Regions from separate parts of the Paenibacillus sp. FSL k6-2145 genome, predicted to be linked through region 2. Evidence: predicted binding sites of a transcription regulator. Region 2 holds the regulator's gene; each other region holds the start of a gene.
The links. Region 2 encodes LexA, which represses DNA repair genes until DNA is damaged. Its sites were predicted from a motif close to CGAACATATGTTCG; they were not measured.
Positions count from the first base shown of each region.

Region 1: NZ043_RS19585 (DNA polymerase IV) is a predicted target of LexA. The motif match lies at 8,607-8,620, and genes of this name have one in related genera.
Region 3: dndB (DNA sulfur modification protein DndB) is a predicted target of LexA. The motif match lies at 4,621-4,634, and genes of this name have one in related genera.

Region 1 covers NZ_CP150267.1:4,385,892-4,396,996, reverse strand. The annotation lists gene NZ043_RS19625 (RsmB/NOP family class I SAM-dependent RNA methyltransferase) at 1-1,256, opposite strand, end outside; gene NZ043_RS19620 (thioredoxin family protein) at 1,478-2,026, shown strand; gene NZ043_RS19615 (DUF309 domain-containing protein) at 2,243-2,725, opposite strand; gene NZ043_RS19610 (GTP pyrophosphokinase family protein) at 2,712-3,527, opposite strand; gene NZ043_RS19605 (quinone-dependent dihydroorotate dehydrogenase) at 3,662-4,759, opposite strand; gene NZ043_RS19600 (hypothetical protein) at 5,015-5,152, shown strand; gene NZ043_RS19595 (L,D-transpeptidase family protein) at 5,195-6,637, opposite strand; gene NZ043_RS19590 (ferredoxin) at 6,856-7,098, opposite strand; gene NZ043_RS19585 (DNA polymerase IV) at 7,216-8,517, opposite strand; gene cimA (citramalate synthase) at 9,048-10,667, shown strand; gene NZ043_RS19575 (TlpA disulfide reductase family protein) at 10,788-11,105, opposite strand, start outside.
Region 2 covers NZ_CP150267.1:6,243,687-6,254,791, forward strand. The annotation lists gene metH (methionine synthase) at 1-405, opposite strand, end outside; gene NZ043_RS27565 (cupin domain-containing protein) at 585-1,130, shown strand; gene NZ043_RS27570 (GntR family transcriptional regulator) at 1,227-1,901, opposite strand; gene NZ043_RS27575 (extracellular solute-binding protein) at 2,004-3,638, opposite strand; gene NZ043_RS27580 (carbohydrate ABC transporter permease) at 3,739-4,611, opposite strand; gene NZ043_RS27585 (ABC transporter permease subunit) at 4,624-5,586, opposite strand; gene NZ043_RS27590 (HAD family hydrolase) at 6,143-6,934, opposite strand; gene NZ043_RS27595 (hypothetical protein) at 6,963-7,472, opposite strand; gene NZ043_RS27600 (DUF896 domain-containing protein) at 7,598-7,807, opposite strand; gene NZ043_RS27605 (LysM peptidoglycan-binding domain-containing protein) at 7,903-8,280, opposite strand; gene lexA (transcriptional repressor LexA) at 8,577-9,203, shown strand; gene NZ043_RS27615 (aldehyde dehydrogenase) at 9,309-10,610, opposite strand.
Region 3 covers NZ_CP150267.1:3,241,032-3,252,136, reverse strand. The annotation lists gene NZ043_RS14345 (nucleoside triphosphate pyrophosphohydrolase) at 1-138, opposite strand, end outside; gene NZ043_RS14340 (hypothetical protein) at 367-864, opposite strand; gene NZ043_RS14335 (hypothetical protein) at 904-1,374, opposite strand; gene NZ043_RS14330 (hypothetical protein) at 1,592-2,239, opposite strand; gene NZ043_RS14325 (hypothetical protein) at 2,442-2,753, opposite strand; gene NZ043_RS14320 (EndoU domain-containing protein) at 2,766-3,185, opposite strand; gene NZ043_RS14315 (hypothetical protein) at 3,535-3,960, opposite strand; gene NZ043_RS14310 (helix-turn-helix transcriptional regulator) at 4,153-4,500, shown strand; gene dndB (DNA sulfur modification protein DndB) at 4,695-5,789, shown strand; gene dndC (DNA phosphorothioation system sulfurtransferase DndC) at 5,782-7,284, shown strand; gene dndD (DNA sulfur modification protein DndD) at 7,302-9,302, shown strand; gene dndE (DNA sulfur modification protein DndE) at 9,305-9,673, shown strand; gene NZ043_RS14285 (cysteine desulfurase family protein) at 9,691-10,824, shown strand; gene NZ043_RS14280 (hypothetical protein) at 10,861-11,105, opposite strand, start outside.

The DNA.
Region 1 (11,105 bases), 1.9 Mb from region 2:
TCAATACTTGCTGGATCAGTTCCGCGTCCCTGACCCCGTTCCGATTTACGTCCACCGTGATCTTTACCTTTTTTGCTCTGTCTACCCGAATTCTTGCCGCCACCAGCCTGTCTGTCATGGGACTCTCGGGATTCAATTCGCAATAAACGTTCCTTTTTGCGATCAGCCTTGGTCATAGCAATTGAAGAAGCAGCAATAGAGTGATCATTGTTCCCCTCTACTTCAATCCTGGACACATCCACGACCTGTCCATACTCCATTGCTCCTTCTTTAACTACTCCAGGTTGATCTGTTTCTATTCCTTGCCCTGCACGATGCTGCAACACAGCGACATAATGTCCCTCGCCTTCCAAAAGGTGAGGCCACAATCTTGCGGTGCCACGCGTTTGCCCCAGTACAGCTTCCGTCTCATCCGCCTTCTCAGGCATCATCTGACGAACCCATTCCGGACGTCCTGGAGCAAATCCTGTCTCTTCAGGAATGTCACTTATTACGAAATCACTGTTTACATTCAGGAACTCCGCAATCATCGCTTCGTTCTCCTCCGGCGCAAAAGTACATGTCGAATATACGATGGTTCCTCCCGGGGCTAGCAATCGTGCCGCAGTTTCAAGAATATCGCGCTGCATGAGCACACATTTTTCCACCGAATGATGTTCCCACGATTTCACCATGTCTTCATCCTTGCGGAACATGCCTTCACCTGAACAAGGCGCATCAATTAATACTTTGTCAAAATAATGAGGAAATGCATTTGCGATCCGCTCGGGCGACTCATTCAAAACAACGGCGTTACGCACCCCGTACAATTCCACGTTCTTGGCCAGCGCTTTTGTGCGTTCAGCATGGATATCGTTCGTGACAAGTACACCCTTTCCTTGCAGCTTTGCAGCAATCTGTGTCGTTTTTCCTCCCGGAGCAGCACACAGATCAAGCACGCGGTCTCCAGGCTCCACCTGCAATAATTCAACTGGAGCCATTGCACTTGGTTCCTGTATATAATACAGACCTGCATGATAATAAGGGTGCAACCCCGGTTTAACACCATGAGGTACATAGAATCCTGTCTCACACCACGGAATAGGTCTTAGGTCAAACGGAGCGATCTCATCGAATTGTTCCATCGATATTTTTAACGTATTCACTCTCAGTCCCGCATGAGGAGACTGTTCATAAGATTTCATAAATTGTTCAAACTCATCACCCAGCAAACTTTTCATTCGCTCAGCAAATATCAAAGGTAACTTTACACCCATATTCCCACTCATCCTGTCTTGGTAAGATTGCAATATCGTTTTATTTTATCATATCCAAGCTTTGCTTTCCTATCATATCGTATCTATTCCACTACAGCGTGTAATGTAGTATAATGGCAAGTAGATTGATTCCTGAGCAAAAATTCGGGTGTTTATGCATATTATCCCAACCTTTATTTTTGCCCAAACTATATTTCGATATGATCGATGGGGGATGTCCAATGAAATCCAAGAAGAAAAAGAAAAGTGCTGCGATCCTTATATTCCTGGGTATTTTAATCATTATGATTGCAGCACTGGTTGTCGTAGACCAGCAATCCAAGAAACAGATGGATTCAGTGGAAAATGCTTATGGAATCGCTGCTTCCAAGCTTAATCCAGCTACACGGGAGCTACTTAGTGATCCCAACTATCAACAAATTATTGTACCCACTGATCTCAAAGCCAAAATCGATAACAAAGACAGCTTTTTTGTTTATTTCTTTGCTTCCGACTGCTCGCATTGCCGTGCAACAACACCTCAGTTGATGCCACTGGTTGACAGTGAAGGTATTGAGCTTCCGCAGTTCAATCTGCGTGAATTCGAAGCAGGATGGACCGATTACAATATCGAGTTCACGCCTACACTCGTCTATTATGAGGCTGGTGTCGAGAAAGACCGTATGGTTGGCGGACTGAAAGAGAATGGCAGTGACCAAGGCTACACACTGGATGATTACAAACAATTTTTCCAAAAATATAAAGGTAGTGCCGCTCCTTCAGCAAGCTAACTGATAGATCAGTTTCCACAAGTATCTACAATCAGGCACTTGTATCACCAGACGCAGTTGTTGAAGGACAGGCTGTGCCACCTGCAATCATCTGGATATGACGCAACATTCAAAAACACCCCGATCTTTCCCTTTACAGGAATCGTCGGGGTGTTTCATATACATGGAACTTCACATCCATGGGATGCTCATTTGGATGTTAACGCTAATAACAGCTTAACTTTTACCCTGATCCATCGCCTTCATCTTCTCTTCGTATATTCGCCCTCTGGTAGGACTCCGGCGTTGCGGAATATTAGGTTTTAGCTCAAGCGATCTTCTAGATATCTCCTGTTCTAAGACCTCATCAACAATTCGTATGGACAAATCCCTGTAAGTCACAGACTGAATATCTGATTGGGACAGTTCCTTCACGATTTCCTGTACATCCCGTACCAAAGTCCCAAGGTCAATGCCCAGAATCGTAGCAGGATAAGGTTCCAGAAGATCAAGTGAGCTCTGTAACATCATCGTTCCTCCGCGGAGATTGCCATTCCTGAAGTGGTATAAACCAACCGCAATTTGCAACAACCCTTTATAGAGAGAATCCCGGTTCCGTTCAAGCCACAATTCTTCCAGCACCTCATGGCACTCGAAATAATCCTGATCCCGATTGAAGTAGATTAAGTAGTCAATGTACAGTGGCTCATAGATGCTCATCCGGGTTTTCGCCCTTTCTGGCGTTGTTCAGAAGTTTCTTCACGTCATCCAGCAAGTCTTTGAGCCCTTCCATATCATGCCGTTCCCAGTAATCGTTAAATCGCTTCTGTGCTTCAATCGCTTCACTGACAAGGTGGTAGAAGTATAATTGATGAATGATATTCAATGTTCTTGAGACGATATTGGAATCATCCTCAAATGCCTTCTGCGCCTCCAAAATCTGTAGACGAATTGCAGACATCTCATTATCCAGTACAAAAGCGGCCTCAGCTGTTTTTTTCAGCCTGGCTCGCATGTCATCCGGTAAGCTCTCCCGAAATTTGTAACTCAGAGAATGTTCAATGGTAGCCCAGAAATTCATGGCAAGTGTCCGGATCTGAATCTCGGCTAATACGATCTTTTGTCCCAGAGCCGTCTGAACGGGATACTCAATAATCATATGGAAGCTGCGATAGCCGCTCTCTTTGAAATTCGTAATATAATCTTTCTCAATGAGTACCGTGAGATCCTTGCGGCCTCGAATGTATTCGGCAACCCGACGGATATCGTCTACGAATTGGCACATGATACGGATACCTGCAATATCCTCAATGCCTGTCTCCACGTCATCAAGCGACACATTCAGTCGTCTGGATTTCTCCAGAATACTGGATATTTTTTTGACACGACCGGTAACGAATTCAATCGGGGCATACTCTTCCCGTTTTTTCAGCTCCGCCCGCATTGTCTTAAACTTGACTTTTAATTCCTCTACCGCTTGTTCATAAGGAAGTAAAAATGTACCCCAGTCTCTACCGTCCATGCTTATGCCTCCTGTCTCTATAGCGTCCCCTGTTCTATTCCATTATACATGATGTTTGGTGGGGGGAAGAGTCCCGAACCATTTTACGCTCTTCCATGCTTCTATATTTTCAATCCGGGGATCCACATTCCTTCTTAACGATGCTCCGCACCAACCGCTTCAGAGATATGACGATAACCGTCCTTGCGCAGTAACTCACGCAGTCCGGCATGAATGCGCCGATTCACCTCAGGTCCTTCGTAGATTAATGCTGTATATATTTCGACCAGACTTGCTCCGGCTTTAATTTTCTCGTAAGCATCCTCACTTGTGAAAATACCACCTGAACCGATGATCGGAAGTTTGCCTTCAGTCTGACGATAGATCTGGCGAATAATCTCCGTAGAACGCTCACGCAGAGGTTTACCGCTCAGACCGCCAGTCTCTTTTGCATGTTGGTGGGAAAGTCCTGTACGACTGATGGTTGTGTTCGTTGCAATAATGCCAGCAACACCGCTGTCTGCAATTGTGCGAACCATATATTCAAGTTCCTGATCATTCACATCCGGTGCGATCTTCACCAGAACGGATTTGGTCGCTCCGCCCGCTCGTGCATGTTGCACGTTCATCTCGTTCATAACCGCAGCGAGCAGTTCCTTCAATTCATTCCCATGTTGCAGATTACGCAAATCCGGTGTATTTGGTGAACTGATATTAACCACGAACAGATCAGCATAATCGTATAGTGCCTGAATGCACTTCGAATAGTCCAGGTGAGCTTCCTCATTAGACGTTGCCTTATTCTTGCCGATGTTAACAGCCACTGGAATACGCCGATCCTGTAGACGTGAAAGTTCTCCTGCCATCGCTTCCGCACCCAGATTGTTGAAGCCCATCCGGTTCACCAAAGCCTCATCTGGAGGCAAACGGAACAGCCGTGGTTGATCGTTACCTGGTTGTGCAAGTGGCGTCACGGTTCCCACTTCCATGAATCCAAATCCGATGGAAGAAAAGCCCGTTACGGCCTGTCCGTTTTTGTCCAGACCCGCAGCCAGACCAACAGGTGTAGGGAAATGACACCCAAACATGTCAACAGCCAGATCAGACGTTTCACGAACGCCGTACATCACTCGCAGTCCGGAAGGAACCGGACGGATGCTGCCCATGCCACTAAGGCCGCCAATAATCAGATGATGGGCCTGTTCAGGGTCCATTTTGAACAACAAAGGTTTAGCAAGACTTCTGTATAACAAATCACTCACTCCGTTCTGTTCCGGTACGCCAAAAAGCCGTTTTCCGTCTTTTCATATGTAAAAAAACACTCTACACACAAGTCTATCTGTTTCTTATTAAAAAGGAAAGTAGTTTGCGCATAGACAGCACAAATCGAATAATACAAAATGCTCACAAGAAATCCACCCGCCCACTGGAAATGACGAGTTGAATTCTTTACAATGAGAGCATGGTTACTCTACACTAGTTCTATTCCAAATAAGGAGGAATAACTCATGGCTCCCAAACGTAAACCACCTGCATTACAGCAAAAGAAAGAAGAAGTGAATCGCAAAGCCATTGCATGGACTGCAGCCAGTGTAGGCGGCTTGATCATCATCATTGGTGCTCTTATCATTATTGCCAACATGTAGATGATTCAGGCTGAATCCATCTGATTCTACATATCAAACAGATCAATTCAGCCAGTGATACGTTTTGTTCGGATTATTCTGCTTTGGAACAAGCGTATGCTGATAACGCTGCTTTGCTTCTGGAACAAGCGTCAGATCTGGCAGTACATCTTCTCCAATACGTACCGGAGTGCCTTGCGGAGCAAGAGCGAATAACTCTTCTACATCTCCTGTACGCATTCTCACACATCCAAGGGACTCATCCAGTCCGATACTGTCTGGCTTGTTGGTCCCATGGATGGCATAATTTGTATTCGAGAGCTGCATACCCCTGCTTCCAAACTCACCGTTCGAGCGCCCATTCGGATTGACCACTTTATCTGTAATGACAAATGAACCTTCCGGTGTTCGATCACCGCCAAGTCCCACATCATACATACGAACAATGGTATCCCCACTGATTAATGCAAGTTTATGTATATCCTTATCAATGACAATCTCCAGCGGTTCCTGCAAAAAAGGCTGACCTCCCAGCGTATCTGCAAAAGCGGCATTTTTGCCTTGAGCCGAATTCGAAGTCGTTGAACCATTCTCTTTACCACTCGAATCGTTCTTTCCTTCCTGTGCCTTTCCTTGATGCAAAGCTAGCAGCTTCGGAAACATCTCAGTCATCCCTGGCGCAGTCTCGCCCAGAATATTATTCGGAAATGGCTGAGCCATTTGCGTTACACTCTTGGGCCAAGCGTCATTTTTTTTGCGATAGGCAACGATTGCACTTGATAATGATGCAGCGGCTTCCTGCTTGGCGGTCCACGCCAAGGCCATCTTTTTGATTTTCGGCGTAACTTCAGGAGGTTCACAGTTACATTGCTTGGCATCATAACTCTGTGCAGTTAATTTACCGCTTGTATTAGTTTGTACTATGTATTTCACAGGCATATTTCGTTTCCATAAAGACCAGTCATCCGAGGTTTGCATACCCAGTACAGCCGAAGTCTCTACTTTTGGGCCAGACCCGGACCAGGCAGCTGCGAGAGCAGCCTCGCCATGGTTGCCTCCACCAAATGCCGCAGCGGTGAACACATTGCTTGGCGCAATGGATGCAGTTCCAACCTGTTTATCCGCTTCTACAGGCGCTTCGATGTCATCTGTGGATTCCAGTGCTGCTGACAGTGCGTCGGCCGCTTCACGACTGAAACCCGGAGCGTCCGCAGGTGGCAGACCTGCCAGCACAAGCAGCATGAACAGCGTAAGCCACATTTTGCGTCTACGTTGTTTTTTCTCTTTTTGCTCAGACATCTCCACCAATTTCTCCTGATAGTCCACCCAGATGTCAGCAGGAGCTTTACTGCGTTCAAATGCCTCGTAAACCTCGCCCGCTTGCTGAAAACAATAATTGGCTTTGGCCTCCTGTCCTTCGCCCAAGTACTCCTTTCCAAGCAAGTACCAAGCCATTTTATTGTCTGGATGTTTCTTGACATATGTTCTTAGATGAGTATTTTGCATCCGATCCTCCACTATTCACCTTTTTCCGTATATCATTATATATCGGCATAACCAGGCGTTGAATCCATAGGACTTGAGTACCCGGTGGAAAAAAGGGTTTTCGACAATAATCGTCCTTGATCCACAGGTCATAAGATCACAGTAAAATGAAAACAAAAAAAGCACCTTCCCTTGTCGTAAAGACAAAAGAAAGTGCTCTGTGTTCATGCAAGAAATACTTAACCCTCTTTATTGAAAGGCTCATCCGCTACTTTGATTGAATCTGTAGGGCAGCCATCGCATGCATCCTGCATATCGTCAAACAAGTCGTCTGGAATAGCTTTGATACCATGGTTAGCATCGCCGTCAAAGATAACTTCTGCCAAACCTTCATCATCGTAATCGTAGATGTCAGGAGCCGTTGCTCCACAAGCGCCACATGCGATGCATGTGTCTTTTTCAACCCAAGTATATTTACTCATTTACATTCTCTCCTCCTAAAATTCGAAACGTACAGTGTTTTTATCTAGAAACATATTAATACAAAGTAAGGATAATTACAAATCATTTTGCAACCACAAGTCTCTATTATCCCTTATTTAATCAAGACTTTGCAAGTTATCTTTTTGCAGGGAAGTACCGCGCACTTTATGATTACGAAGCAGCACGGAAGGATCGTCTCCAAGCATACCTGCGGTCACAACAGCATTCTCACCAAATTTATCACGTAACTGATCCATAATCCGAATCAGATTGTCCTTCTTGGGCTTCTGCTCATATTCGAACAAGTCCATCTGTACAGCGGATTCCTCTCTTGGAATCAGGTTCTGAAGTGTCACACCGAGCATGCGTACAGGCTTGCCACTACCCCAATGCTTCTCAAATAGTTTACAGGCCTCACGGTAAATGACCGTTGCATCCTCCGTAGGAACTTCCATTAGACGTGATCGGGTGATTGTCTTCATATCCGGTGTGCGGATCGTAATCTGAATCCCCTGGCTGAACATTTCGTGCTTGCGCAACCTTCTGGCTACCTGATCACTTATATTGAGGAATACCCGATGAATCTCATTCATATCCGATACATCCGCCGGTAAAGTGGTTGTATGCCCAATGGATTTATTGGCTTCCCGTTCCGCGTGAACTGCGGAATGGTTAATGCCATTCGCAGAATTTTTGAGCCATGCTCCATTAACTCCAAATAGTTCGGTCAACATGTTCTCATCCGACTTGGCCAATTGACCAATCGTTTCAATGCCCAGTTTTTTCAGCTTTTCAGCCGTTTTTTTGCCAATGCCAAACATCTCGTTGCATGGTCTGTGCCAAAGAATCCGGGGTACGTCCCTCATGCGTAAAATGGAGATACCGTTCGGTTTTTTCAGATCCGAAGCCATTTTCGCCAATAATTTGTTGGGTGCAATGCCAATGGAACATGGCAGCCCCAATTCATCCTTGATTCTACGCTGAATGCTCTCCGCAATCTCCATTGGATTCCCGAATTGCCTTGAACCTGTAATATCAAGATAACATTCATCAATGGATGTTGCCTCAAGTTGAGGGGTATAACTATACGCAATCTGCATGAAAGCTCTTGAATATTGACGATATAAATGAAAATCAGGACGAATCACAATGAGATCAGGGCACTTTTTCATGGCTTGGTGGACAACCATACCTGTTGAGATGCCTCGATTACGAGCGGCATATGAGCAGGTTACAATTACACCCTTTCGCAGTTCACTGCTGCCCGCAACGGCCGTTGCTTTTCCTCTATATAAATCTGGTTCCTCGGCTTCATGTACAGAGCAGTAGAAAGCATTCATATCGACATGCAGAATCACCCGTCCGGCTGTAGGGTAGTATTGATCCACATTCGCTGGAGGATTGCCGTCTGAAGACATCATGAACCCCCGCCCTTTCTTGCACACTAATTAATGAAACGAATTTCTTTCTTCTATAGTATATCAAACCCGTTATGTTAATTCAGTCACGAACATTTATTTTCTGCGAGAACTGATCAGAGACCGAATAATTAACCAGCCTACACTCACAAAAAGGATCAATGTGATCAGCGCAATAACCGTATTTTCCCATACAAAACTCAAAATCAACCCTCCTTTTCTTCCATATATTCCAATTAAAACTCAATAATAAATTATAACACACATCCGGATTATCATTAACATCCTTCTTTTTGCTCTAAAATCCGTTAATTGTTACATGAAACTGCGATTTCTATGTAGCATTTGGCTATAATGGTGCTATAATAATTAATTATACAAATTGACGACTTTAGGACAAATCAGCGCACCCAATTTAACACAGTGTAGCGTTGCCGAATCGAAGGATTCGTCCACTAACGTACTTAACAGCTTTCCCAACTTACAATCCAATCTTTTAAAAGAGCGCTTTATCTCAAAGGAGGATCTTCATGTCAAAGGCCATTTCCATCTTCGATACGACTTTACGTGACGGCACACAAGGGGAGGGTGTCAGCTTATCGGCAGACGACAAACTCAAAATTGCCAAGAAGCTTGATGACCTGGGTGTCCATTATATTGAAGGCGGAATTCCCGGCAGCAATACCAAGGACATTGAGTTTTTCAAAAGAGTCAAGGAATTAAACCTGAACGCAAAGGTTGTTGCTTTTGGCAGTACCCGCCGTAAAGGCAGCGTTGCTAGTGAAGACGCCAACCTGAAGCGCATGATCGAATCTGGTGCTCAGGCTGCAACGCTGGTCGGTAAATCATGGGACTTCCATGTGCATACCGCTTTGCAGACTACATTGGAAGAAAACTTGTCCATGATCTATGATTCCATCGCCTATCTGAAACAAAATGGTATGGAAGTGATCTTTGATGCAGAACACTTCTTTGACGGATTCAAACATAACCCGGAGTATGCTCAAGCGGTCTTGACCAAGGCTCACGAAGCTGGAGCGGACTGGCTCGTCATGTGTGATACCAACGGCGGGACCATGCCAAACGAGGTACATGAGATCGTATCCACACTGCATAGAAGCCTGCCTCATGCACATCTCGGCATCCATACACATAATGATTGTGAACTGGCTGTAGCCAACACACTCAGCGCTGTACAAGCCGGAGCCCGTCAGGTTCAAGGAACAATGAACGGTTATGGAGAGCGTTGCGGTAACGCCAATCTCGCGTCCATCATCCCGAACCTGCAACTGAAACTTGGCTATGAATGTGTTACTGAGGATTCCATGAGACAACTTACAAACGTGGCTCGTTATGTTAGCGAGATTGCCAATGTAAATATGCCGATTAATCAGCCTTATGTCGGCAATGCTGCTTTTGCTCACAAAGGTGGAATTCACGTCTCTGCCATCCTGCGGGATTCCCGTACCTATGAACACATCGTGCCTGAACTGGTTGGTAACAAACAACGTGTGCTGGTCTCGGAACTTGCCGGACAAAGTAACATTGTATCCAAAGCTCAGGAACTGGGGCTTGAGTTCGATCCAAGCAGTGCCAATTCACGTCAGATTATTGAGAAAATTAAAGACCTGGAGCATCAGGGTTACCAGTTCGAAGGTGCAGATGCTTCGCTTGAATTGTTAATTCGTGAAGCGAACGGTGACATGAAAGAATTGTTCACTTTTGAATCATTCAAAATGCTTGTAGAGAAAACGGCGGGAAAATCTGTTGTTTCCGAAGCTTTTGTCAAAGTGAATATCGCTGGAACAAGCGCTTATACCGCTGCTGAGGGCAATGGTCCGGTTAACGCACTCGATAATGCGCTTCGGAAAGCGCTGGTGCAATACTTCCCTTCACTTGCCAATATGCATCTGTCAGACTACAAAGTGCGTGTACTGGATGAGAAAGATGCCACAGCCGCCAAAGTTCGTGTATTGATCGAATCCAAAAATACGGAAAATACATGGAACACAGTTGGTGTATCCGAGAACGTAATTGAAGCAAGTTGGGAAGCTCTTGTACACAGTTTCCGCTATGCTTTGCTTCAAGAAAAATTGCAGGATGAGCCGGGCACACTCCCTATTCCTGCTCATGGGATAAGTAATCATTAAAGTGTATGTTCAAAAAAGGCTTTTTTTGAACAGGCTCTTAAAGCTTATTTCCCGGAAAATAAAAAGGAAGCCTCTGCACCCATGATTCATGGATGCAAAGGCTTCTTTCTTTGCAGAAAATTAATTCGCAATTAACTTTTCAATCTTACGCTCCAACTCTTTTTCGGGCAGTATGCCCAGAACAATCTCCTGTATAACTCCTCTGGAGTCAATCAGAACATTCGTTGGAAAAGCCACCCCATTGTATTGAGCATACACAGTCCCCTTCTCATCCAAGGGAATAGGGAATGTCAGTTGGTACTCATCCACAAAAGCTTTGGCATCTTTGAGTTTATCGTATGACGTTACATTAACCCCATACATGTCAAGCTTATCCTTGTATTTCGCAGCCATTCTGTTCAGCTCTGGAGCTTCCTGCTTACACGGCTCACACCAGGA
Region 2 (11,105 bases):
TACTCCCCCAGTTACAGACAGTGTTTTGGTTGTTGGTCCCATCGCACCTACCACATAACGTGGAGATTCAGGTGTAGAGAAACGATCAACCGCCGCTTTCGCAATTCTGGCTGCTTCCAGGTTGATCTCACGTGCCCGATCCTGAATATCGTACTCAGCAAGTACAACGGATGTGGCACCAAATGTATTGGTTTCGATTAAATCGGCTCCAGCCTCCAGATATTCTTCATGAATGCGCTGGATCAGCTCTGGACGAGTAAGCACTAACATTTCATTACATCCATCCAAATCTTCGCCGCCAAAATCTTCGCCAGTCAGATCAACTTGTTGAATCATGGTCCCCATTGCACCGTCGAGGATTAATATTCGTTGTTTTAATGCATCGTGTAGACTAATCTTATCCAATATCTTCACCCCCGCAAAACGTTAAATCTTAGTTTAACAGAAACTAACTTAATGTGAAAGATCGGGTTTGATCCCGAAAGATGGCGGGTTTGCACGAATATGAACGGAATTTGAGAATCGACAAAAACAAAGCAATCCGATATAATTCAATTAAACCAAGTGGAAAAGAGGGAAAGAACATGGCTGAAATTGTTATCCGAAATACGAACGAACGCATCACTGGTGACGAAAATGTTCGAAATTTCTTGAACAAATACGAAGTATTATACGAGAAGTGGGACGCATCCAAACTGAACACTGATCTGCAAAATAACTTTGGATTAACTGATGAACAGAAAACTGAGGTTTTGGAAACTTACGATTATGAAATCAGAGATTTGGCTGCACGTCGTGGATACCAGATCTGGGATGTCATCACGCTGTCCGAACAAACACCAGATATCGAAGAAAAGCTGGCCAAGTTCGAAGAGATCCACACCCACGCTGAAGATGAGATTCGTGCAATTGTCGCTGGTAAAGGAATCTTTGTTATCAAAGCTACAGACGATGTAGGCTACTTTAATGTAGAATTGTCTCCAGGAGACGTTATCTCTGTACCTGAGAATACACCGCACTTCTTCACTTTAATGGAGAATAAACAAATTATTGCTGTACGTCTGTTCATCGAAAAAGATGGCTGGATTGCAGATCCATACCCTGATCCTACTTTTATCAAACAAGCCTAACACTCTCGTGTTACAACTTGCTTAACCAAAACCCCTGTTCAATTGAACAGGGGTTTTCGCATATGCATATGGAGAGTATTATACAACATCGTTGCATTATATAAAATAATGCGGGTATTTCGCCTTAATCGATTCCTGTTCAATAACAACTAGTCTAAGATGAGCTTCCATCACCTGAACAGCTTGCTCAGTCTGCCGCTCTGTGATAAGCCGATAAATCTCTTTGTGTTGGGAAATAATGACCTCCAGGTTGGAGTCCTCCGCTAGACGTAATAAACGCAACCGATTAAACGGAATATTCAGTTGTTGCAACATTTTCCATGTTCTCAGCTTCCCCGTGCCCTGGAACAAAATCTGATGAAACTCTTCATCCAGTTCAAAAAGCCGATAGAAATTGTTTTTTCCTATACAGACTTCCTGCATTGCAATGTTGGTTTCAAGTCGAAATCTGAACTCTTCAGGAAAAGAAACACAAGCCAAAGTCACGATTTCCTTCTCCATCTTCTCCCGCATAAACCTGCCTTCTTCCACATGCTCCAGATTAATATGAGAGACGATCGTTCCACTCTGGGGAATAATGTCCAGCAGTTCTTCTTCAGCAAGCTTCATGAATGCTTCTCGCACAGGTGTTCTGCTCACCTGCAGTTCATCTGCAATCTCTTTCTCTGAAATCTTGGTACCCGGCTTAAGTTCCAGATGAAGAATTCGTTCTTTTAACAGGTTATATGAATATGCCCGGGTCGAGCCTCTAATTTTTTGATTAAGTGACATGCCTAGACCTCTTTCTATCAGCCGTATTCATTCATCTTAGCACAAATTACCGTTCCACTTATATATCGGTGTGAAACGGTAATCTGGCCAACATCAACTATATTATTGCTTGTTTTCTTTGTAGGCTTTGTACGTATCATTTGCCAGCTTCAGATAATTAGATAAACCTTGACTCTCCAGCTCTTTGGCAAATGTATCGAATTCAGACAAGTTCCGCTCACCCAAAATAAATTTAAGTGTATTTTGATCCGAATAGTCTTTCAGTGGTGTACTCAGAAGTGTCACCCGTTCACGGTCCTCTGAAGAGTAAGGAATCGGTGGTTCTGCCGGGATCACTTCCTTGGTATCCTTCATGTCTTGCTGGAATTTCAACTCTTCTTCACTAAACATCGATTGCAGCAGATCTGTGGTACCCCCGTAGGCAAATACACCACCAGAGAATCCATAGTCAATACGCAAGTCTTTCGTTCCTTTCGGATTCAAGCCATTGTAGTTCACGTCTTCTACCAATTTACGTGTTCCGCCCTCTTTGGTAAATGTTTCGCCTTCAACGCCCCATTTGGCAAACTCTTGACCCTCATCGCTGTAGTATAACCAATCAATAAATTGCATAATAGCTTTGAAGTTTTCGCTTTTTTGAATTTTCCCGGAGATCATAACACCGTTTTCAAGTCTGGAGCCGGACATTAATTGCCCTTTTGGTCCACCAGGTACTGTAATCTTTGCAACTGAGTATTTACCTTCTCCCAGCGTTTTGTTCATATCATTTCGGTGCAGCACCACCGTTTGGGAATTACCATTAATCATGAATGATTTTCCGGATACAAATTTCTGTACAGCCTGATCATCATCCTGTGTAAAGCTCTCCTTATCGAGTAGCCCTTCGGATACCAACTTGTTAAAGTACGTTAGCAACTCTTTATATTCTGGTGTTGTAGCCGTGTACACAAACTCATCCTGATCTTCCTTATACGTCAATCCGTTACCAAAACCCCATCCAGCCTTGGTACCAAAGCCAGTAGCAGCGATGTTCAACGTACTATTAAATTGGAATCGGTCCGAAAACGGAATGGAATCCGGATAAATCTCTTTCAGTTTCTTCGCTGCATCATACAATTCGTCCCATGTGGTCGGGATGGCGATGTTATTTTCTTCAAAAACATCCGTTCTTACGAGTAGTGTGTAATCTGGCCATACTTCTTCATGCAGACCCGGGAGTACATAGTACTTTCCATCTTCCTGTCGAAGTCCTTCAAGTTCATCTTCCAGACCCCATTTTTCCACTTTATCCTTGAAATTTGGCATCAAATCAATATAATCACTAATTGGCAAAATCGCACCGGAGGATACAAATGCAGACTCTTCACCAGGGTACGTTTTAGGAATAACCAGTGGTGCATCACCGGAGCTAATCAACAGAGATCTCTTCTGAGGGTAATCACTCATGGGTACAATCGTTGGCTCAAGCGTAACACCCGTCAGTTCGGTAATTTTATTAAAAAGTAACCAGTCTTTTTTGTATGGATAACTAGGTTGATCACTATATAGTATGGAGAGATTAAATGGCTCAGTCGCCTTGAATGTATCCCCTACATTGTACGTCTCCATCGCTGCCTTGGTTTGAACTTCTGTGACGTCACCTCCAGCTCCGGTACCGCTGCTACATGCTGCCAGAACAACGGTCATCATTGTTGCCAACACCATTTTACCAACAAACTTACGTGGCTTTTGATTCATTTAGGTTATCCCCCTGAATTTGGTTTAGGTTGACCTTGCCTTAAAACTTTTTAATCAATCTCTAAAAGTTAATCATGTGAATCACTCTAGCTGCTGCGCATTACTGTTTAACAGACCCTAACATGATACCGGTTACAAAGTATCTTTGGACAAATGGATAGATGGTGAGTATCGGCAAGATGGTTAATACCATCGTTACTGACTTAATATTGGCAGCAATCTGTGTCAGGTTATCAGCTGAGGTTGCACCGGCAGATGCCCCGCTTGTCGCTCCTGCAATCATATTGCGCAAATAAATGGTGACCGGGAACAGTTCTTTTTTGTCCAAATACAGAAAGGCTGGGAACCAGGAATTCCAATGACCTACTGCGTAGAACAACACCATGGTTGCCATAACTGCTTTACTAAGCGGCAATATAATGCGTAACAAGATCCCGTAGGTGTTCAAACCGTCTATGGAGGCAGCTTCCTCCAGTTCTTCAGGCATATTTTCAAAAAATGACTTCATGATCAGCATGTTGTATATGCTAATTGCGCCAGGAACAACAAGTGCCCACATGGTGTTGTTGAACCCAAGGGAATTAATCAAGACATAGTTTGGAATCAATCCACCACTGAAGAACATCGTGAATACGGCGAACATCGTCAGAAACTTGCGACCCATCAACCTCTTTTTGGACAGAGCATATGCGAAAATAGTCGTCATGAACATGGAGATTAACGTACCTACTACAGTGTAGATAATCGTATTTTTATAATTGGTCCAGAACATGCTGTCACGCGAGATGGTCTTGTATGTCTCCACATTGAATCCTCTTGGGAACAAACTAACCTTACCGGAATTAATATAGGACTCACTACTGAAGGATTGTGCCACGACATTTAAGAATGGATAGAGTGTTATGAATACCACGAACAGCAGAAAGATGACATTGAATACTTTAAATACCTTGTAAGATCTGGATTCCTGCATGATGCTCCTCCTTTACCATAAGCTTCTTTGTGTCAGTCTGCGTGAGATGGCATTTACGGAGAACACCAGAATCAGACCGATCAGCGATTCGAACAAGCCAATTGCGGTAGCATAACTGAAGTTACTGGATTCCAATCCGACCCGATAAAGGTAAGTGGAGATCACATCAGATGTCTCGTAGATCAACGGGTTGTACAAGAGTAAGATTTTTTCAAATCCAACAGCCAGGAAATTTCCCATGTTCAAAATCAATAACGTCACAATCGTTGGCAAGATCCCTGGTATTGTTACATGAATCGTTTGCTTCCACCGATTGGCACCATCGATACGCGCAGCTTCATACAAAGAATCATCAATGGTTGTCAGTGCAGCCAGATACAGAATCGCTCCCCAACCCATACCCTGCCATACCTCAGAAGTGATATAGATTGTTCTGAACCATTCAGCCTGCTGCATAAAAGGAATATTGTCTCCGGTAAAGAAAGCCACCAGCCCATTAATGGAACCATTCACTGCTGTCAGCTGCAGGATCATACCCGCAACGATAACGATGGACAGAAAATGAGGCAGATATGACGCGGTCTGTACAAACTTTTTGAATCGTTTACTCTTCACTTCGTTAAGCATCAAGGCAAAAATGATTGGAACCGGGAATGTAAAGAGTAACGCAAGTCCGCCTAACATAAGCGTATTACCGAATACTCTCCAGAAGGTAGGGTCCTCAATAAACATTTTGAAGTACCTTAATCCAACCCACGTTTCTCCAAATATACTTCCCCCGGGAACAAAACGTCTGAACGCAATCACATTACCAATCATCGGCCCATATTTAAAAATAAGGAGATAGATGATGGGAAGGATTAATAGTGAATACAGCTGCCAGTCTTTGCGGAACAAAGTTGCTGCCGTTCGTAATCTGCTCTCTTTACGTAAAGATGTCATGGTTAACGTTGTTTTAGCGGTTTCCGACTCCATGTGTTTTCACTCCGATCCAGGACTTGATAAGTAAGAGTAATTCATGTACAACTCCCATCGTTTCTCCTCTTGTAGAAGACAACCAATCCTTCAACTTCACCCCCACTACGAAATAGATAAATGCTAAATGTAAGCGATATCAATTTGATGTATTATGTAGAATCACACAATCCAAGGTGCTTCACATCATTAATTAGCACTTACTAAGTGGTGTGATCTCCAAATCGAAATAAGCTTTTTCAAAATATTAAGCGCTTACAATCAATAGAAAATAATTAGCAATAACTCCCTGCTTCCATTTTAATGAAGTAAGTCAAAAAGAAATTGCTTTAGGACAATCTAAATACTAGTCATACTAGTATGTTAGTTATATTCTAATCCAGCTTCCCCCTAATTTCAATAACTTTTAGTAAAAAAAATGGAGATCTCTTTTAACAAGGTAATTTAGTCAACAAGCTCAAATAAAAAAACATTGGTAACTTCAAGAACGACAGCATCGTTCATAGAAGCTTCCAATGTTTCAGGGTGCTGAGGAAAGATGTTATAGCTGATCTGCTTAGAAATTAGCAATAAGCTGATTTAATTCCGATAAATGCGTTATTTCATGGTCTGGCGCATACGTTTCATTGTTGGTCTTATGCTCACGGTTAATCCATACGGATTGGATGCCAGATGATAAAGCACCACGAATATCAGTCGTTAACTTGTCTCCAACCATCATGCTCTCTTCGGGTTTAACACCCAGTTTATTCAAAGCATGTTCAAATATCGACGGATCTGGTTTTCCTTTTCCGAAGTTACCCGAGATAATAATCTCATCAAAGAAAGGAGTCAATTCAGGTACACCATCCAACTTCTCTTGTTGCAAAGCAGGACAACCGTTTGTTAACAACAACAGTTTGTACTTTCCTTGTAACTGGCGCAAGGTGTCCATCGTTTCTTCGTATACATGAGGTCTGGATCTCCGTTCTACTCCAAACTGCGCGGCCAACTGTTCAGCAAGATCTTCCCGATCTATACCCAACTTCAACAAGCCACGACGCCAGGATTCTTTACGGTAAACTGGAGCAAGCTGTTCCAACTGACGGAACTCAGGTTGATCCCCACCAGTAAAGTTAGCCCATAGGCCTTCAAACGGATTGATTCCAATCATTTTAGTGAAAGGAAAGGTTTCATATGATTCATACAGTCCACGTGCCTCATTACGAACAGCTTCTTCAAGTTCTTCTGGTTTAACCCCAGTCTCTTTCGCTGCGATTAGACAAGTCTCATGAAAAGCTTCTCGAACACTACGCTCATCCCATAATAAAGTATCATCTAGGTCGAACAAAATCGCTTTTAACGCCATTCCGATCATCTACCCCTTTATGCAATAATTACTTTTCGACGGTTTCCACGGTGATCTGGTGTGCTTTTGCAAACTTCAACAAACGTTCGGCAATCGCATCTGTATCGTAACGGTTCAATAACTTGGTAAACACCCATCTTTTCCCGCGACTGTTATGTTCGATAACAACTGTACCTGGTTCAATTCTGAATTTGACAATATCGTCAACCCCGATTGAACGTTCACGATTACCCTTCGTCGTGATAATCCGATTACTGCTAATCTTGATGTATGGACGGCGAAGCATGAAGATGACTGCCAAAAATACGTAAAGCAGCATCGTCACCCAGTCCCAAGTTGTCATTGGAGCTTGCACAAGGAATGTGCTCATAAACAGATACAAAAAGGCGAGACCAATCAAAAATATTGGGAACAACAAGCTGCGTCCCTTAAAGACTTCTTCACCTGGTGTACCCGTGATTGGTTGACCACTTTTTTTGCGTTGCTGATTTAACTGCTTGGAATTTTTCTTAACCGTTCTCTCGAACGAACGCGACATGAGAATCCCCCTTATGTGTCTTTGTATCGGCTTACATAACTGTAAACCAACATTTCCCCCTATAAATTGCACACTCAAAATAACAGGAAGAAACCTAAATATCATAATGATATCATTAGGTTTCGTTAGTGTTTGAGTTTGCCTTGGTGGCCTTTGTCATTCTCATCATCAACAATCTCAATGGTATCCAGTTGTTGTCTGAAATTGTTGCGAATATTACTCAAATAAATCTCTCTTAGCTCGGCACGTTCAGCAAGTTCTTCCTCCGACAATCCAGTGGACTTTTGCTTACGAGCCAATTCGTTAATGCGTGCTACCAGACTATCTATATCCAAGCTTGTCCCCTCCAAAAATACAAAGTCATATTAACTTTGCCATTATAAAGGCAGCTTGTCAAGCTGACACGCGTTAACACTCATTGATGTGCATTTTATTCTGCAAATTGCGGTAGAGCTAGTACTTGTCCCACTTGGATGGAAGTTGTATGAAGTTGATTCACTTTCTTAATTGCTTCTATATAAATACGTGTATCCATATTCGTCGGTTTATGTTCCAAAGAAATACTCCATAATGTTTCCCCTTGTGAAACAGCTATCTTTCCTCCAGGCAGAACATCATTCTCATTGCCAGCAAATACAGTTAAAACGGTGCTACATCCAATAAATATAATCAAAGAGGTAATGGCTACCTTTAACATCCATGAAGAAATCTTGAAACGCGCTAAAACCTTCTTGTAGTTCCCTATTTTAGTCTTCACCAGTTCCGAATTCATTGGTTCATAAATGCTTTGATAAGTAGAATATCTCATTAAATACCCGCCTCCAAACGTTTGTTCCTATCTGTTGAAATCAATATAACACGAACACTTGTTTTGTTCAATAGATTTTTAGAACAATTGTTCGCTTCTTTTTTGAAGGAGAAATTTCTTATTTCACTTCCTTTTGCAAAGCATTTGCAGTATTATGCTCTGACTTTTGGACAATTTCTGTTCTATAAGTTAAAAAACACTGATTTAATGCTATTTTATTTAGAACTTATGTTTGTACGAACGGAGGTTCTATGTTATAATTTTCCCAAACGTTACTAAAATGGGGTTGATACGGTATGTCGAAGATATCCAGCAGGCAGCAGGCTATTCTGGAGTTTATACGAAATGAAGTCCGGTTGAAGGGGTATCCTCCTTCCGTACGGGAAATTGGTGAAGCGGTTGGACTTGCTTCCAGCTCAACAGTACATGGACATTTGGATCGTTTGGAGAAAAAAGGTTTGATCCGACGCGACCCTACCAAGCCAAGAGCCATTGAGCTTTTGAGCCAGGAAGAATCTGAGCATTCTCATCAATTTGCTCATAGCGTTGCACGTATTCCTGTCGTTGGTAAGGTTACAGCCGGGGTTCCAATCACTGCAACCGAGAACATTGAAGACTACTTCCCTCTTCCTACACATTATGTAGGCGAACAGAAAGTGTTTATGCTTTCGGTAGTCGGAGATAGTATGGTGGAAGCTGGAATCGTTAACGGAGATTACGTTATTGTCCGTCAACAGCAAACTGCTGATAACGGTGATATCGTCGTAGCAATGACTGAAGACGATGAAGCTACAGTGAAAACGTTCTATAAAGAGAAAGATCATATTCGCCTTCAACCGGAGAATGCGACCTTCGAACCTTTACGTTTGAAACATGTTAGTATTCTGGGTAAAGTCATTGGCCTTTTCCGAGATATTCATTAATATTTAACTTGAGTAACAAAACTAGATGTAATGAAATACGAAAGAGGTTGTCCTGATCAACAGGACAACCTCTTTTTTTCATGTTTATGTTATTTTAGCGGATAATTATTCACTGCGTTTCAGAACACTCTTGTGATGCGAGAACACATCAAAGCTCTGTTGCCCGTGATATGAGCCCATACCGCTCTCTCCTACACCACCAAACGGGAGATAGTGTGAAGTCATATGAGAAAGTGTGTCATTAATACATCCCCCACCGAAGGATACTTGATTCAAAACCTGATCTTGCAGTTGCTCATCCTGTGTGAAGAGATATAATGCCAATGGTTTTGGCCGACGAACAATCTCATCCAGCATAGGTTTCAAGTCACTGTACGTAAATACAGGAAGAATCGGACCGAAGATCTCTTCTTGCATGACAGCTGATTCCCAGTTCACATCTCCAAGTACAGTTGGCTCAATCAGCAACTGCTCACGTACAGATCGTCCACCTATCAGCGTTTTGCCATCTGTGAGGAATTTCGATAACCGATCAAAGTTACGAGCATTGACAATATGCGGGAAATCAGTGTTCTGTAACACATCATCTCCAAATTTATCTTTGATCTCTGCACCAATCAGATTGATCAATTCATCATGAACTTGTTCATGTACAAGCAAATAATCCGGAGCAACGCAAGTTTGGCCTGCATTCAGGAACTTACCACGAACAATACGTTGGGCCACCAGCTTCAGATCTGCATCGCTATGGACAATAGCAGGACTTTTACCGCCCAACTCAAGAGTTACAGGAGTCAAGTGCTCCGCAGCTGCCTTCATCACAATGCGACCAACACCCGTGCTTCCTGTGAAGAAAATATAATCAAACTTCTCTTTCAACAATGCTGTGCTGGCCTCGACTTCCCCTTCCATAACGGCGATATACTCCTGAGGGAAGATCTCCTGAATCAGATCATACGTCAGACGAGATACGGCTGGTGTTAATTCAGAAGGCTTGATAACTGCACAGTTACCGGCTGCAATTGCTCCAATCAGTGGACCGAAGGCCAATTGGAAAGGATAGTTCCAAGGTGCAATAATAAGCGCCACTCCGTATGGTTCAGGGTAAATGGTGCTCACCCCATCCGGCATAGCCGGATTGGTTGGGACTTGTTTAGGTGAAGCCCATTCCTGCAGGTGTTCTAATGCAAAATCCAGTTCACCCAAAACAATACGAATCTCTGAACCGTAAGCTTCCGCCTCTGATTTGTTCAAATCTGCCCGAAGTGCATCTTGAATCCGTTGCTGATACTTTTCAATTCCTTTTCTAAGCTGTTGAAGCGCATTAATCCGATACTCGATATTTTTAGTTTGTCCTGTATAAAAGAATGTACGTTGTTCTGTCACTAGTTGTTTTGCTTGATCCATATTAACATCTCCAATTAATTATTTAAAATTAAATTGTTCAAAATTCAAATAAAGTATACCTCTTCTATATGAAACTTTCAACATACAAATGAAACATCCATTTGTATGTATTGGACGATGGTTGGAATTTTAAAAGAGTGAATGCTAGTATTCCTTTCTATCTGTGGCTATCAGAATTTCTAAGGAAGTTTGATTTAAATCTTTTGCTTCAGAAAGTTTAACATTAATGAAAAGTGAGTTTTGCGATTATCTAAATCGACGAACGAATGTGTTTGTTATAAAGGTAAACCTTGGTCACAGATAAACACAAAAAAGTTACGTGGGCTAATGAAGAAGAATTAGGGGAAATTTTTTAATTTGCTTTAAGATGATTTATCCATTCCTGGCCACAACTTCACAACGAGCAGATTTTAATCCAACAACTACTCCTGAGAGCGGTCTTCGAAGAAAGGGTTAAATAATATCAAATCAACTTGTACTACTTCTATTAAAAAA
Region 3 (11,105 bases), 3.0 Mb from region 2:
TTCCGATTCTTCGCTCAGCTTTGTTTTTAATTCTTGCTTATATTCCTCCGGGTCCAGAATGCGTGTGCGGCATTCCTTACCGCTGGATGTGATGATATTTGGAATCTTGTCCCGCACCAATTTGTTGTATGTAGGCATGTGGTATAACATCCTTTCTGCTTTGGAGGTTTTCCAGCTTCACGTCAGAATCTCCCTTTTTGCCATTATACCCTTTGCTATGGAAGGAGCTAGGTTAATTTTGTAAAGTGGTTGGGATGGAACGAGGAGATAAAAATAACCCATGACTACTCGTATTCGAGTTGAAATGGGCTTTCTGCCATTATTAATGTCTAATTGTTCTGCATCAAAATCTGGTTCAGAAGGATTCTAAGCCAACATTTTCGAGACAATAACATTCGTATCCATCATTTCTTTATCAATCTCGATCAAGCAAGTGTCATCATCCATAGCTGGTTCATAACCGATTCTAACCTTCTCAATTGCATACTTGTTCTTAATATCAAGAATATACTCTATTAACTTCTGAGCTTTTAACGTTGTCTCTGAAGTTTCTCGGCTGAACAATTCCTCTTCAGGAAAATTAATTACAATATCTCCAGATTCCTCATCAAATGAAAATACAATCATCACGTCGTTAAAGGTATGGCCCAGGTTAAGCTGAGACAATAATATATTCCCCGTTCCCTTAGGAGAAAGAATCTCTTCAAGGCTCTCTATTTGCTGAAATTCAATATCGTTTTCACTACGGTTATCATAAAAGTGAGAACTTTTGATCCGATCCACCTGAATGTTCAAATCATTTTTAATGAATTGATCCAGATTATTTTTGTTAAAATCAATTAAAATGATTTCTAAACTTTCCACAGTACCCCCCTCTAACATCAGGTAATTCTTCATATCACATCAATTCGGTATTGTAGGCGGATGTAGTTGCTTATGTTCCAACCCAAACCATTGCTCAATATGATTACATAACAATGGAATGTCTTGAATCGCTTGCTCACAGATCTCTTTATATGAATCTTGAAGCACTTCCTCAAGTTCCAAATTCACCTGATATGCCTCAGTTTGTTTAGCACGGTGCACATCCGCTGGCTCAATGACATAATTTTGATTTTTGGTTAAAGGACTTACATAGATCATCCACTCAAGGTTTCCCTTAAAGTGCTGAATACAATGCTTTAATTGCTCGTAAAGCTGATCAGCGTTGTGGAATCTAAAATAAAAACCCGCAGGTTTCTCATATATCCGATTCAGATTATACATCTCTGTTCTATTCCATTCATACGAACCTAATTTGGCCAAGGTATACGCCATAAGTTCCGGTGTAAGGACCTCTTCTTTGTTCTTCATATAAATACTTTTTGACACCATGCCACCCACTTGAGAGTCCATTTGTTCATTTGTTGAAAGCTATGTTTTCCTGGTTACTTTCAAGAATCTTATTCTTGCATACCTGCCAGCACAGTTGTATTCTCCATCATGATCATCAATAAAGAAATTTCCTGTTACATATGAAAAAGTAACCATCTCAGAAAGTTGTTTCTTCTTAAAATCAAAGATGATATTTTCTAAGGTTTGCCCCATCCACTCACCATATCTGTGATGATGCAAAGTAATTACTCACGATCTCTGTTAATTCATCATTTCCAAGTTCTATGTTGGTCAAGTAGTATACAAAGAATTCATTGATATGTTCTTCTTTAAACAAACTCAAATATTGGAATGCTGCCAATAACATGTCGTCCTGTGAATAACGATTTTCTTCCAGCCTCTTTTTGGCAACCTGGATCATGTCGTTCGTAAACGTATCAAACTTCGTCCTGATTAACGTATTTAAGACAAAGTAAATCTCTTCCTCGTTGTTACTCTCCAGAATATCTTTGATTTCGATATCCTCTAACTCTTCAAGATATAATCTAGCCTTAGCTTGATTAAACGCCCGTAGAGCCTTGGGTTCATCATTGTAAAACTCTTCCCAAAATGTCATGTAAGCAATCTCTCTTGGCAATCTGGCTGATGATTGATTAGGCTTATCTAAGATAGTCCAGTCACCATTTAGCTCATCCGAAACTACATTAAATAGTGACGAATCATAAGGAACAACCCGCTTAGCATCATTTTCAATCCTGTAATACGTATCTCCTGAAGGAGCAGACTCTATCTCAAATACGATATATTTTTGATCAGATGATAAATTGGTATGTAATGCTAATGTATCTTTAAGCTGAACTCTCATCAGCTCACTCCAATTATGTTAAAGTCACCATCTATATCTATGATCCAAAACAAATCATGTTCGTCTGCCCTAAGCTTCTTGGGCATGAATACTTTCAACTGAAGGGACGGGTTGATTTTGTAAAGTAGTCGATTGGATTGAGGAGATAAAAATAGCCCATGACTACTCCGTATATGAGTTGAAATAGGCTTATTTTTTCGCATTATTCCTCAATGGATTGAATGGCATATTCTATATCCTGCTCCATATCCAGATCAGGATACTTCTTTTGCAATTGAAGAAGACAATCTATAAATGCCCTACTTTGGAATTCAGAAGATAGATCTTCAAATATCTCACTAAGCCAATATAAATCTTCTTCTCCGCATTGATTTAGAAATGATATGGCGCTCTGCTCATTCTGTTTTAGAATGTCAACCATCTCATTCCATATCGTTTGAATAGCTGGATCGTCGGGATGTAAATCTTTTCTCTTCTTTACTAATGAGATAACTTTTTCACTGTAGTCTACCATGGTTCGCTCTCCTCACGGTTGTCTTGAGTTATCTGGAGTAATCGTTCCGATCTGTCCATCGTTCTTGATCACTCCTACTCTAACGTTATTATAGTTTCCAAACATCCATTCACCGTCACCCTTAACTCTATTCTCAGGCAGATTTGCTACATGCTCACCTGATTTTTTGATATCTTCCGATGTCCACTCCTTAGGGAACCAAGCTTGGCCCTCTCCACTTCGCTTTGCTTTATTTTTGTGATTAGGTATATTACCAACCCGTACACCGTTTTCATATTCTTTAGTAATGTTAAATGCGATCTTATTTTTAAGTAAGTAATTAATATTATCTTGACCGTGACCGCCATTGATCAATCTATTTTTAGAATTGAAATCCCCAAGTGAAGCATGGTTAGTTCTTTCATTGCTTACTGAAAATCTTGCACCAATCATACCTTTTGGAAATCCTAATCCTTCTTTCGGAACGTTATAACCCCTACTGCGTTGCTCCCGCCCACTGAGACTGGATAAATCCAATCCGTGCAGTCAGGTCAACTACTGCCTGCCCTGCTAAATCTGTCTGGATACATGCAGCAGTTGCTCTGGTGTCACTTTAATTGTACTCATAGTATTCTCCGCCGTTAGAATTATGATTTTACAATGTTAGCAGAAGTTTGTTTGCAAATGCATCCACCCATTATCCTGATTTTCCCTTTCTTCAAATGAATACTTTTCAGTACTTATAATCCTCCAGTCCCATTCCTGTGAAAAGAACCTCCAGATCATCATGGCACGCCTTTTATCAGAAAAACTTTGTTGAATTATCATTCAATCGAGTGGCTAACTCCTCCAATATGTCTTCCGTTCGTTGAAGAAGCTTTCCGATGTTATCAAGGTCTAAATATTGATCCTCTTGGCGTTCCTCTAAAGATGACATATGTTGCATCGTACCGATGAACAAAGCGATATCCAACCCGGGTTCAGTGTCCGTATGCACTAAAGGTAAGATTTCGTTCATGGTGAGTTCCTTGGGTGGATGCGCTGAATGATACTTATGGATATATAATGCCTTGATCATGGAGACCAGAGCCCAATCGCACAGAATCAGGCAGGCTTTGAACTGATTATGATTACACATGATGGCCGCAAGTTTGAGATGATACTGGGAAAGTCGTTGATATTCAAATTCATCATTCTGCCAATTCTTGTAGGAGTAAGCGTGATACAAGGTTATCAACTCCTCAACATATTAGTTTAGAATCCACATTACATTCAAACACTCTGTATGTTTTTTTAACTTTTGGGCAAGATACAAACAAAATATTACTACATAGTAGTTTTAAACACAAACAACTTATTATCTATTGGTTAATTAACGATGAATCTTTCTCTACACTTCTAATTAAAGAGAGGTGTTCATATGTCCGAACTTTTAGAATTAGTGGGCGCGAGAATAAGAGATCTAAGAAAGTCTAGAGATCTGTCTCAAGAAGCATTAGCTGAAAATGCGGGGTTTAATCCAAGTTACATTGGCTTTATTGAACGAGCAGAACGAAATATATCTTTAAAAAATCTTGAAAAGATTGCTGCCGCTTTAGATGTCGGTGTATATGAATTGTTTACATACGTTAAGGAGCGTGAAGATCTCTCGCATGATGATGCCAATATTACTAAGATCATTTCTCTTTTAAGAACCCATGAACCTAAGCACATTTTAATGGTGCTTAATATAATTACTGAAATCTTCGATACTTATGATAAAAACTAAAATAACGAGGAGCATACCGATCCTACACGACCGGAATGTTACCTCGTTATTTTCATTATTCCTTCATCTTTTATTCACGTAATTGCGTACTATATTTACTTTATTATGTAATTTAGACATTGAACATTTGTTCGTCTTACGATAAAATCAATATACATTCTACGTTATTACGTACGTAAGACAGGGGGATGCCTATGAACTTTAGTTATAGTTTTCCAGCGATTCGCGGGGTTCAAGCTGGAAGAGATTTTTATACAGTAATGTGCCCATTGAAATTAATACCCAGGATATTTCTTTTTGATGAGGAGGAAATTCCGGCCGACCACCGTGCACAACGTTTAATGAATAAATCAAGAATTCCGGATATTACGAACTATATTCTTGAGAATCCTAAAGATTATATTTTCTCTTCGTTAACTGCATCAGTAAACGGCGAGCTAATTTTCCAGCCACAATCGGAAGAGTTTAAAGATCTTGGTTATTTGAATATTTCTTTAGATGCTCAATTTCTCATTAATGACGGTCAACATAGACGCGCAGCTATTGAAGAAGCTCTCAAAATTTCTCCTGAACTTGGCGACGAAACGATATCCGTAGTATTCTTTCATGACCTTGGACTTCTGCGCTCTCAACAAATGTTTTCGGATTTGAATCGTCATGCAGTGAATACCACATCTTCAATCGGAATTCTATACGATCACCGTGATCAACTATCTTTGATCACTAAAAGTTTAATTAATGAAATTCCTTTATTGGAGCGGTATACGGATCGTGAGAAAGTATCGTTGTCCAAAAATTCTCCTAAATTGTTTGCTCTGAATCACATTTTCAATACGATCTGTAAACTGTTAGGCAAGCGTAAAGGTGAGTTAATCTCAGAACCCGAGAAAAAATTTGTGTCTGAGTTCTGGGCTCTTCTTTGTGTTTCTATATTGGAATGGCAAGATGTACTCAATAAGCGAACCTCGCCAAGAGATCTTCGTATTGGTTCGGTTGTAGCGCATGGTGTATTTCTCGAAGCTATTGGTATAGTCGGCCACTATCTTTATCGTTATCATGCAGATCAATGGGAGTTGTACGTAAAAGAACTCTCCAAAATCGACTGGAGTCGCGATAATAAAGCGGATTGGTTAGGCCGTGCTTATGGACAAACCGGACGTATTAACAAGACAAATGAGACCATTCAATTGACTGCAAATCTCATAAAATTTAAACTAGGGCTCCCCTTAACAGAAGCCGAGCAGAAAATTGAAAATAAAATAAAAGAAGGTACATCTACTGATGTTTAACATATTTAATACTGGAAGCAAGTTCGTTGAAGCCAAAGAACTAGTCAAAGAAGTCTATTTAGCAGATGAGAAGCCTTGGGTCGTAGGTTTCAGTGGGGGAAAAGACTCAACGGCAGTTGTACAGCTAGTCTTTCAAGCCTTATCCGAGCTTGAACCTTCTCTTTTGAAGAAAAAAGTGTACGTCATTTCATCAGATACTCAGGTAGAAACTCCTTTAATTATAGACAAAATCACGCGAACTCTTGGACGAATACAAAATAAAGCACTCGCTGTAGGTTTGCCTATTGAAACACACAAGGTACGTCCAAAAGTTGAACAAACCTTTTGGGCCTCTATTATTGGAAAAGGTTATCCTACTCCACGTCAAAAGTTCAGATGGTGTACGGATCGTTTGAAAATCGAGCCTGCTAACCGTTTCATTCTTGATAAAGTAGATCAGTTTGGTGAAGTGGTTATGTTACTAGGAGTTCGAGATTCCGAAAGTTCAACAAGAGCAGGAGTAATGCAATCTCATACTATAGAAGGTTCAAATTTAATGCGTCACTCTACACTTCGAAACGCATTTGTTTTTGCTCCGATTCGCTCCTACACTCTTGATGATGTATGGGAATTTTTATTGCAGTATGAGTCACCATGGGGCGATGATAATAATGAACTGCTTCAGCTCTATCAAGATTCAAGTAGTGAATGCCCTCTCGTAGTAGACAAAGAGATAAAAGAAAGTGCAGGTTCTTGTGGAAACAGTCGTTTTGGGTGTTGGACATGTACAGTTGTTAATGAAGATAAGGCGTTGAGCGGATTTATTAATAACGGTGTAGATTGGTTACGTCCATTATATGATTTTAGAAATTTCCTTGTTCAAATACGTGAAGACCGTACGAAAAGACAAAAACATCGTATGAATGGCGAAGTCTATCTGACAACAAATTTAGGCGGAATAGATCCTGATGATTTGAGTCATCCGAGAATCTACAAATCTGAAATGAAGCATTATATTGAAGAAAATAAAATTAACCTTGCTTCTGTGGAGGAATTGGATATTTTAATCGTTGATGATGAGAATCCAGATGCTCTTCCTAAACGTTTTGGCGTCGGTCCTTTCACAATGAAAGCTCGGGAAGAAATTCTTCGAAAATTATTACAAACTCAAGAAGAAATTCGCCAAATGCATGACCCTAACGTTGAATTAATCACATTTGAAGAGCTTAAGGCAATTCGGAAATATTGGCATGACGACCTACAGTGGGAAGATCGACTTCCTCTGATCGTCGAAGAAGAAACAGGTATAGTTTACGATTGGCATCAAAATGATCGTCCTGTATTCAAAGAAGACCAAGTTACCGATCTTGAATCTCTTTGTCAAGAAGAAGGAGTCAACCTTAATCTTCTTAAAGAATTAATATCTGTTGAGAAAGAATACTCCGGTGTAAAAGTAAGAAGAGGACTATTCCAGGCATTTGATAAAACACTCAGACAAGATTTCTTACATTTATAAAGGTGGATAAATAATCAATGCACATTCAAAAACTGGCTCTCCGAAATATAGGTGCTTACCATGGAGAGCTCAATAAATTTGATTTCCGTACAACGGCTAACCGTAACGTAATACTACTTGGTGGGAAAAATGGTGCTGGTAAAACGACAATACTAGAATCTTTAAGAATCGTTTTATTTGGCTCTATGGCATATGGTTTTGTTACTGAGAATGAACCCTATTATCGTAAAATTAGAACATTACTGAATCGTAAAGCAATTAATGAGAATGTGACTGACGCATTTCAGATTACTCTTGATTACAGTTCCACTGAGGATTTCGAATTACATGAATATTCATTAGTAAGAAGCTGGCGAATAAAAAATGATCGTATTCGTGAGAGTTTTGCAGTTAAACGTGATAATCAATTCTTATCTGCTCAACAAACTTCTGATTTCCAGAGTCGATTACGTGAAGAAATGCCTCCAAAATTATTTGAACTTTGCCTTTTTGATGGTGAGGATATTTCGCGTATTGTTTCTGAAGAAAAAATTCCAGAGTACTTGAAAGAGTCAGGTAAGATTCTATTTAATCTGGATCTATTCGTAAATTTGGAAAAGGATCTGAACACATACCGAATACAATATGCTCAGCAAAATGCCAGTGCAGCAGAAGAAGTTGCTCAGTATGAAAAACTCGAGATGGAGATTAATCAACTCAAAGCAACAATCGACGAAAAACAACAGCTTACAGTGCTCCATGAAGAAGAGATAAACAATCTGAATGATGCTATTAAACAAGATAAAAAGGATTTCGAAATTCACGGTGGCTTACTTCAGGAAAAAAGACAAGAAATTGTTTCTAGAATAAACGTCATTGAGAACAAACGCAAAACGAATTCAGAACATGTACGGCATTTCGTCTCATCTCTTCTTCCCTTCTTTATAGCGAGGAAACAGCTCCAACAAGTTGATTATCAGTTAAATGCTGAAAAACAATATGAGTCATATGAATATGCTGCGAACACGCTTAAACAAGATAAATTAACTTCTCTTCTTACTAGTACTCTGGGAAAGTACAAAGAGATTGATAACTTTGAAATGAAGGCTATTTTTGAAGGTATCCTGAATTTAATTAAACCGAATCAAACGGAATTAATACATCGTGCATCGTTTGAACAACGTAGCGAAATTCATAATTTAAATAAACAACTTGAAGGCCTTAATATCACCGATTATGTTAACCGTTTTGATGAAAATGCTATATTGTTAAAAGAATCTCAAGAATTAAGGACTCAATTAGAAACAAATGATCAGGCCAGTGAGTTTAAAGAACTTCTTGAACGAATAGAGCAAAAAACAAAACATGTTGAACAGCAGAAAATGTTAATTGAGCAACTTGGATCTGAAATTCAAAATCATTCAGAAAGCTTACATGCTAAACTCTCTCAAAAAGATAAAGTAGAAGAAAAGATTAGAGAGTACCATAAATCAGAAAAGTCATATGAAATGACAGAGAAATTACTTACAGTTAGTCAACGTTTCAGAGAACGGCAATGGCGTAAAAAACTTGATGACGTTGCTAATGAAACTGTGCGTATGATTGACGTACTCTTCCGTAAGAAAGATTTCATAAAACGAATTCATATAGACCACACTTCTTTCGAATTAAAACTATATAACTTAGTAAATCAAGAAATTTCAAAAGAACGCTTATCTGCTGGCGAAAAAGAAATGCTCATGCTCACTGTAATATTGGCGATGTTTAGAGTATCCGGCTGGAAGCTACCTTTTGTATTCGATACTCTCATGGGAAGATTGGACCAAGACCACAAAAAGTCACTTATTCAACATTTTATTCCGCGTTGTGGAGAACAAGTCCTTATGTTTACAACTGATTCTGAAATAACGTCGGAACAGTTTCCTGTGATTGAAGAAATTACAACACGCTGTTACACCTTAGAATACGATGCGTCTCAAGAAAGTGCAGTAATAGTAAAAGACCGCTACTTTGATATCATAAGAGAGGCGGTACAGTAGTTATGAATTTCACTTTAAAAACATCAAAATATGCTAAAGAGATTCTCACGCAACTACATGCTTCCACCGGAATCACGCCTAATATTCTAATCCGTTATGCTGTTGCTCTATCTTTAAGAAACACTACCCAGATTGTGCCTATTACTAAAGATTTCACAGACGGATTAGTGTTGAACCGTAGCACCGTTACCGGAGAGTATGACTATGCCTTTCGTGCAATGATTACACAGGCCGCAGGTCGTGAATTAACAGATGAGGAATTCTTTCCTTCTTATTTCAGTGCTCACTTGGAACGTGGAATCCGAGCCTTGGCTTCAGAGTATAAAAGCGCGGGGAATTACGAAAAATTCATTCGTAATTTGTTATTCTAACGAAAGTAGTGATCAATATGTTGTATCTGGATAATAGTGCTACAACAAAAATCCATCCTGAAGTATTGGAAGTAATGCTCCCTTATCTTCAAGAGGAATATGGAAATCCTTCAAGCAAATTTTATTCCCTTGCTGAGAATGCTAAAAAAGCTGTGGCTACCGCTAGAGATCAAGTTGCCCAACTATTAGGATGTGACTCAGACGAGGTTGTATTCACAAGTGGAGCTACTGAAAGTAACAATATGATTATTAAGGGTGTAGCTGATTATTACAGTCATAAAAATAACTCTTCAAAATATATATTAACTTCTGCCGCTGAGCATCCTTCTGTACTCGAAACAGTAGAGTTTCTGGGTGAACGCGGGTACAAAACGAAGTTGCTTGATGTCGATAATTATGCAAGAGTGAATATTGAAAATGTCAAAGAAACAGTTGACCAAATCCCCCCTATTCTTACTTCGTTTATGTGGGGGAATAATGAGACTGGATCACTAAATCCCATTGATGAACTTTCCGATTTCTTCACAACCAATGGTCTATTCTTCCATACTGATGCAACTCAGGTTATAGGTAAAATACCTGTTGATTTGCGGAAGCACAGAGGAATTCGCTTTCTTTCCATGTCAGCACATAAAATAGGCGGCCCAAAAGGTATCGGAGCCGCCATTATACGAAAACAATCTAAAGAGATTTTTACTCGCTTAACCCCTCTTCTTCACGGGGGAGGACAGGAAAACAACTATCGAAGCGGAACACTAGCTGTCCACAACATAGTTGGACTAGGTAAAGCAGCTGAGCTAGCATCGCAGAATGTAGAGAACAATGCCACACGTCTTGCTCAATTGGAGAAATATCTCGTCGATCTACTCAAGGAAAATATTGGAGATAAGATCACTTTCAATAGTGATGAAAAAGATAAAATTCCAGGACTAATCAGCCTTCAATTCATAGGTGTAAACAATGAGTTGTTGCTCAAAAAACTTTCCAGCTTCATGGCTCTATCCACTGGATCAGCTTGTAGCTCCAGTAAACCAAGCCATGTTTTGAGCGCAGCTGGAAAGTCACTGGAAGAGGTAAGACAGACGATTAGAATCACATTAAGTGCTGATTTAAGTAAAGAAGAACTGGATCTGTTCAGAGAATTAAAATGAATTAACTTTTCCCCATCTTATAGGATGGGGAAAAGTCTAATTATTTCCAGGGGATAAGATCGCTTTTAGATAGTTATGGTGATCTTCATTAATGAAAACCAAACCTTCTCCAGATTCATTTTCGGTTTTGACATTGAATCCATTCTGTTTCAAATTTTCTATTATTTGTTGAAGAATATCCTCTGTAATTTCTTCTAACCAAGAACTCATTTCCGTGTTATCAAACAGTGCATTAAACAAATAGGGATTTTTAGAATAAATAGTATTTATACTCTCTATAA